2 regions of the Rhizobium sp. SRDI969 genome follow, and region 2 is predicted to be linked to the other one. Evidence: riboswitches for the same ligand, from Rfam matches in the RefSeq annotation. Region 2 holds a riboswitch; the other holds the start of a gene.

Region 1 (3,229 bases), 1.6 Mb from region 2:
ATTGAGAAAGGTCGGCGTCGCCGGCTGGAAGCGGCCGGAAATGATCTCCTCGACCATGTCGCGGGCAAGCCCCTCGTCGCCGCGCGCGAGCGCCAGCGCCACCATGCAGATGCGGTCCTCATAACGCTCGAGATAGCGCTTTCCGTCGAAGGTCTTCAGCGTATAGCTGGTGTAGTATTTGAAGGCGCCGAGGAAGGTCGGGAAACGGAATTTCTTGGCATAGGCCTGGTCGAACAGGTCGCGCACGAAATTGAAGGAATACTGGTCGAGAACCTCCTGCTCGTAGTAACCCTCGGTGACGAGGTAATCGAGCTTTTCCCGGAGGTTGTGAAAGAACACCGTGTTCTGGTTCACATGCTGCAGGAAATACTGCTTGGCAGCCAAACGATCCTTGTCGAGCTGGATCCTGCCCTCATCGTCATAGAGGTTCAGCATCGCATTCAGCGCGTGATAGTCGAGCGTTTCCGCCGCTTTCAAAGGGCGTTCGCCGGCGGGATGAGCAAAAGTGTTATGCGGTTTTGCGCCCGCATCCCGCGTCAGAGTTGTTCCCGTGTCCAAAACCGTTCCATTCCGTGTTTGACGTTGGCGACATCCGCTTCCGTGCCCAGCAGCTCGAACCGGTAGAGGTAAGGCACCTGGCATTTCTTCGAGATGACGTCGCCGGCGAGCCCGTATGTCTCGCCGAAATTGCTGTTGCCCGCGGCAATCACGCCGCGGATGTGTCCTCGGTTTTCCGCATCGTTGAGGAAACGGATCACCTGCTTGGGAACGGCACCCTTGCCGCCGTCGCCGCTATAGGTCGGCACAACAAGCACGAAGGGTTCGCGGATATGGAACGCGTCAGCGCCACTTGGCGGAATGCGCGTTGCGCGCAGTCCGAGCTTGGCGACGAACCGATGGGTGTTCTCGGATCGGCTGGAATAATAGACGATCAGAGCCATCGCCTTTCCTCAGGAAAGTGCGCTGATCATGTCGGGGCGGAAGCCCGCCCAATGCTGCTCGCCGGCGATGACGACAGGCGCCTGCATGTAGCCGAGGCTGCGGACGCGATCGAGCGCTTCGGCATCCTGCGAGATATCGACGATGTCATAATCGACACCCAACCGGTCGAGGGCACGGTAGGTGGCGGTGCACTGGACGCAGGCAGGCTTGCTGTAGACGGTAATGGTCATGATATTCCTCGTGACGCGATTGGGACGCAGGAGATCGATCGGAAATCTGCCGATATCCGTCGAAAAATCTCTGGTGATTTGAGCTATGCGGCTGTTCAGCCGCTGGGCGTACTCCGCCCTCTACCTCCAGCGGGTGGCGGCCTGAACTGAGATACTGACATGACTTCACCCCGAAGTGGCACAATACGAAGGTTTCGGGGGCGGAGGCTCGGGCCTGCGAAACGCGATGCGGACATTCCCCGCAGCCATGCAACGCGACCTTCCGGACACCCCGCCCGTGGACGTTTCGTTCGAGGCAGGTCTCCTGGCTCACGGGTCAACGCTCCTGCCCAGCCTTCCCGGAGCATCATGCTCCAGTGACCAGAAATCGGACAGTTGCTCGCCGCTTACAGTTGCGGGGGCAGCTCCGGCATTGCTTCGCCATGATGGCGAGGCGCACCGTATTCCCGTCTTAGCCGCCGATCCTCACGAATCGACGGAACCTCGAACACTAGATATGGTACTCGAATCGCTGATGACGTCAACAAGTAGTTGTGGCGCTGCAGCAATGGCGGCAACGAATCGCCGCGCCCGTGTATGATGTGGATAATGAAGCGTTAACGAAAAGGCGCTGTGGAGAACCGGTCAGAAAGAGCCGACAGAAGCCGGCTCCCCGAAACGATATTCATATTTTTATTCGAAGCAGCCGCAGCGCGTTGATCGTGACCAGCACGGTAGCGCCGGTATCAGCGAGGATCGCCGGCCAGAGCCCGGTAATGCCGGCGATCGTCGTCACTAGGAACACCGCCTTCAGCCCGAGTGCGATGGTGATGTTCTGCAGGATGTTGCGCATCGTGCGTTTGGAAAGTTCGATCATCCGCGCCACGTCGCCGACGCGTCCGTGCAGCACGGCGGCATCCGCCGTCTCGAGCGCCACATCGGTGCCGCCGCCCATAGCAATGCCGATATCGGCAGCAGCCAGCGCCGGAGCATCATTGATGCCGTCGCCGACCTTGGCGACGATGAAGCCCTGGTGCTTCAATTCGCCGACGACCCGCTGCTTGTCCTCAGGCATCATCTCGCCGCGCCAGTCGATGCCGAGCATGCCGGCAACGGCTGCCGCCGTCCGTTTGTTGTCGCCCGTCAGCATCATCGCCTTGACGCCTGCTGATTTGAGGGCAGCGAGCCCGGCCTCGGCATCCTCGCGCGGCTCGTCGCGCATGGCGATCAAACCCGCCGCAACACCGTTGACGAGCAGCACCGACAGGCTCTTGCCCTCGTCGTTCAGCGCCGCGATGCGTGCATCCTGTTCAGCACTGAGCGCCCCGCGCTCACGGGCGGCGGGCGGCGACAGCAGGTCCAGCGTCTCGCCGCCGACTTTGCCGCTGACGCCCCTGCCCGCCAGCGCTTCCAGCTCGAAGGCCGGCGGCACGGGAACGCCGTCTGACTTGGCGCGGTTGAGGATCGCCAACGCCAGCGGATGGCTGGAACCCTGCTCCAGCACCGCCGCGCGCGACAGCACCTGCGCCTCGCTCAATCCGAAGGAGATGATATCGGTGACCTGAGGCCTGCCTTCCGTCAGCGTGCCTGTCTTGTCGAAGGCGACCATCGTCACCTTGCCGAGCGTTTCCAGCACCGCGCCGCCCTTCATCAGCAGCCCGCGCCGCGCACCTGTCGAAAGCGAGGCGGCAATTGCCGCCGGCGTCGAAATGACGAGCGCGCAGGGGCAGCCGATCAAAAGGATGGCAAGACCCTTATAGACCCATTCGCCCCACGGGCCGGCAAACAGCAGCGGCGGAACGACCGCGACCAGCGCTGCAACCACGACCACGCCGGGCGTGTAATAGCGCGAAAACCGATCGATGAAGCGTTCGGTCGGCGCCTTCGATTCCTGCGCTTCCTCCACCAGCTTGACGACACGGGCGATGGTGTTGTCGGCGGCCGCCGCCGTGACGCGAACCCTGAGCACCGCATCGCCATTGACCGTGCCGGCAAAAACGACGGCATCGACGCCCTTGCGAACCGGCGTGCTTTCGCCCGTCACCGGCGCCTCGTCGATTGCGCTCTCGCCTGAGATG
Region 2 (3,229 bases):
GGAGTTCGCCAGCTCGCTGGAGCCGGTTTCAACCGCCACGGAAGCGGTCTTTATCTCTGTCAGAGCGGCCGCGACCGCATCGACCATGTTGTTAAAATCCTGCCGCAATTTATCGAATTCGGGACCGAGATCGGCCAATTGTATCGAGAAATCGCCGGCGGCAAGCTTTTCCAATGCATTTGCGAGAGAGGTCATGACCAGCCGCTGGGTGTTGCTGGCTTCTTCGGTGAACAATACATTGCGCGCCCGTTCGGCGTCGAGCGAAGCGCTCTGCTCGGCAGCGGCCTGCTCTCTCTCGACCTTCGCAATCGCCTCGTGGCGGAAGACTTCCAACGCGCGTGCCAGAAAGCCGATCTCGTCGCCATTTTCCCTGTAGGTGACGGGAGAGGCCAGGTCGCCTTTCTGCAACGCGCTGATTCTCTCACTGAGGATCCTGATGGGCCGGCCAACGAGGCTGCGCATGGCGAGAAGGAAGGCAACGACGGCTATGGCGGTGATCGCGGACTGCGTGAGCAGCGAAATGAGAACTTTCTGCCTGACTTCGGAAGCGATTTTTTCGACGGACCAGTTCGTGACGACGTAACCGGTGGCCTTGCCCGACTTATCCAGCGGGAGCGGCGCGATGATCGTCACGACGCCGGCAGATATTCTACCGTCATCGATGGTCGTCTTTTCCGGTTTCGCGCTCAGGCTCTTCGCCAGATCGGTTGGTGCCGGCAAACCACTGACGCCATCGCGCGCCCAGGTATCGACGGCGGCAGGTTCGGCGTTGAATGCGGCAAACTGCACGAGATCGAGCGAGGGGTCGTCGCGGTAGAGCGAATAAGCCTCTCGAACGGCGTTCGCCTTCCCCCATTTCACGCCGCCCGCTGCCAGAGAGGCAAATTGCTCGGCATCCTTGGACCAGTTCGCCTTGGCGCCATCGATCAAGGCCCGGGTTTCGTACATCCAGGTATAGGTGGCGAAAGCGGAAATGCCGCAGAGGTTCACGGCAACGATAATCGCCGCCAGCTTGGCGGTCAGAGGCATCGTTTTCAAAAATTGGAACATTCCGCGGCGGCCTAGAATTGCGGCTCAGTCGGACATGTTCCGGACTGGCGTATCAATACGGGCATCGACGCTGACGGTCACATCATGAGCCCTCATGCCCATGTCCTGATAGCAACCCAAAACGCGTAAACGCAGTGTGTATTTGATGTGTGAATAAATCATAAAGTAGAATGGTGCTGGGGTACATGCGGGTCGTTTCACCCTGGCGCCTGCGGGCGCCAAGCCCAGCGAACCGGCGGGTACTGTCGTATCGTGCTGGACGGTGGAGGGATGGAGATACGCTGGGCAACGGCATTGATCGCGGTTGCCTGGCTGCTGTCGGCGTCATCGACATCGCCGAAGGCCATGCAGCGTGTCGGCGGCGTGCGGGCCGCCTTGCCGCCGCCGCGCTTTCCTGAAATAGATGCGCCGTCAGGTGCCCGCCGGTAAGGCGGGAGAATCGGGAATCCGGTGCAAAGCCGGAACGTGCCCAACGCTGTAAGGCCGACGTTTGCCGCTTATCACGCCACTGGCTTCTTGCCGGGAAGGCTGCGGCAGACGGATGACGCCCAGTCAGAAGACCGGCCTGGCTAGATAGACCGATCCGCGCGGACGGCGGGGCGGTTGCGTTGTTGGGGATTTGACGATGCGACCCTTTGATGAGGATGCCCTTTCGGCGGCGTCCGGTTTTTCCTTGGCCGAACGCGAGGCCGTCTATCATGCGATCATGACGCGGCGCGACGTTCGCAGCCAGTTCCTGCCTGATCCCTTGCCAGACGATGTCGTGGAGCGTCTGTTGACGGCCGCCCATCACGCGCCGTCGGTTGGTTTCATGCAGCCGTGGAATTTCATTCTGGTGAAAAGCCCGACTGTGCGGGCGCGCGTCCGGAATGCCTTTGCCAGCGCCAACGAGGAGGCGGCGCTGATGTTCGAAGGCGAACGGCGGCAGGCATATCGTTCGCTTAAGCTCGAAGGCATTACGGAGGCGCCGCTCGGGATCTGCGTGACCTGCGATCCCACCCGCGGCGGCAGCGTGGTGCTGGGGCGTACGCACAATCCGAGGATGGATAGCTATTCCACAGTCTGCGCCATCCAGAACCTCTGGCTTGCCGCGCGGGCGGAAGGGGTCGGCGTCGGCTGGGTCAGCATCTTTCATGAAGGCGACCTGAAGAGCATTCTCGGCATACCCGAGCATATCGAGGTGGTCGCCTGGCTCTGTGCCGGTTTCGTCGATCGGCTCTATGACGAGCCGGAACTCTCCGTCAAAGGCTGGCGGCAGCGGCTGCCGCTTGAGGAACTCGTCTTTCATGATGGATGGGGACGAAGCGAGCCCTAAATAAAGTGCGTCGCATCGAAGACGCATGTCGTAGTCCCAAAACCGCCGCGCGGTTTGGGTGGCTTGATTGATATCACTGCTGTTGTTGTGGTTGCGGGCCCGGCGTTGCCGGATTGGTGAGGTCGATCGAGCCCTGATCGCCGGCGAGAAACTGGGGGCCGACCTGACGGACGCGGTTCTGCGTCGGATCGTAGGGGCGCTCGGGAACGGATGGTTGCGGCGCAGCTGCGGCATCCTTCGCCGGGGGATTGGTGCGGATAGTGGTAATGGAGCTCTGCTGCGGTGGTTCGCTCACCACCTGCTTGCCGCGCATCTCCTCATAATAGGCGGTGAGATTGCAGGCGCAGGAGGACTTTTCCCCGGGCGTGCGGTTCTTGTAGGCAAAGGCATTTTTCATGGCGCTGTAGGGCGTGCCCGTTGCGACCGAGATCATGTTCGAGGCTTCGGTGCTCGTCACGTCACGATAGAACAGTTCGGTCTCGATGCCCGGGCACATCTTGGCGCAGGTCTGTGCGTCGCGGCCGAAATCGACCGATGTGGCGTTCGAACTGATCGGAAAGAAGCCGCCGTCACAGCTGCGCACGCACATGGTGCTGACCGGCGAGAGCATTTCGGCCCGCGGCACGCCGTAACGCGGATCGACCTCTTCACCGCCGCCGAGCGGAATAAAGGTGTCGGTGCGCATCGCCTGTTCTTCGACGCTCGGGGCGAGGTCGTCGGCGCTGCGATCGCTCGGGGCATAGAAGTTTTCGCTGTTGCAGCCATTGCGGTCGAGAGCGGCGGTCAGCTCGCGGCGCGCGTCCTCATTGCCGTCGGTCTGGTTGCGCAGCTCGTCACGGCGGTCCTGGAGATAGCGGATGTTGT

Evidence for each region. Region 2 has a riboswitch for cobalamin ahead of bluB (5,6-dimethylbenzimidazole synthase). Riboswitches for the same ligand answer to the same signal wherever they lie in the genome.
Region 1: linked by a shared signal. The riboswitch ahead of nrdH (glutaredoxin-like protein NrdH) and the one ahead of bluB (5,6-dimethylbenzimidazole synthase) in region 2 are both predicted to bind cobalamin.

Annotation. Positions count from the first base shown of each region.
Region 1 is NZ_CP104035.1:3,875,103-3,878,331, forward strand. It holds gene nrdE (class 1b ribonucleoside-diphosphate reductase subunit alpha) at 1-558, opposite strand, end outside; gene nrdI (class Ib ribonucleoside-diphosphate reductase assembly flavoprotein NrdI) at 537-941, opposite strand; gene nrdH (glutaredoxin-like protein NrdH) at 951-1,172, opposite strand; cobalamin riboswitch at 1,450-1,673, opposite strand; gene N2A41_RS19205 (heavy metal translocating P-type ATPase) at 1,837-3,229, opposite strand, start outside.
Region 2 is NZ_CP104035.1:2,235,302-2,238,530, reverse strand. It holds gene N2A41_RS11270 (methyl-accepting chemotaxis protein) at 1-1,050, opposite strand, end outside; gene N2A41_RS11265 (hypothetical protein) at 1,321-1,479, shown strand; cobalamin riboswitch at 1,447-1,633, shown strand; gene bluB (5,6-dimethylbenzimidazole synthase) at 1,676-2,365, shown strand; gene N2A41_RS11255 (DUF2865 domain-containing protein) at 2,439-3,229, opposite strand, start outside.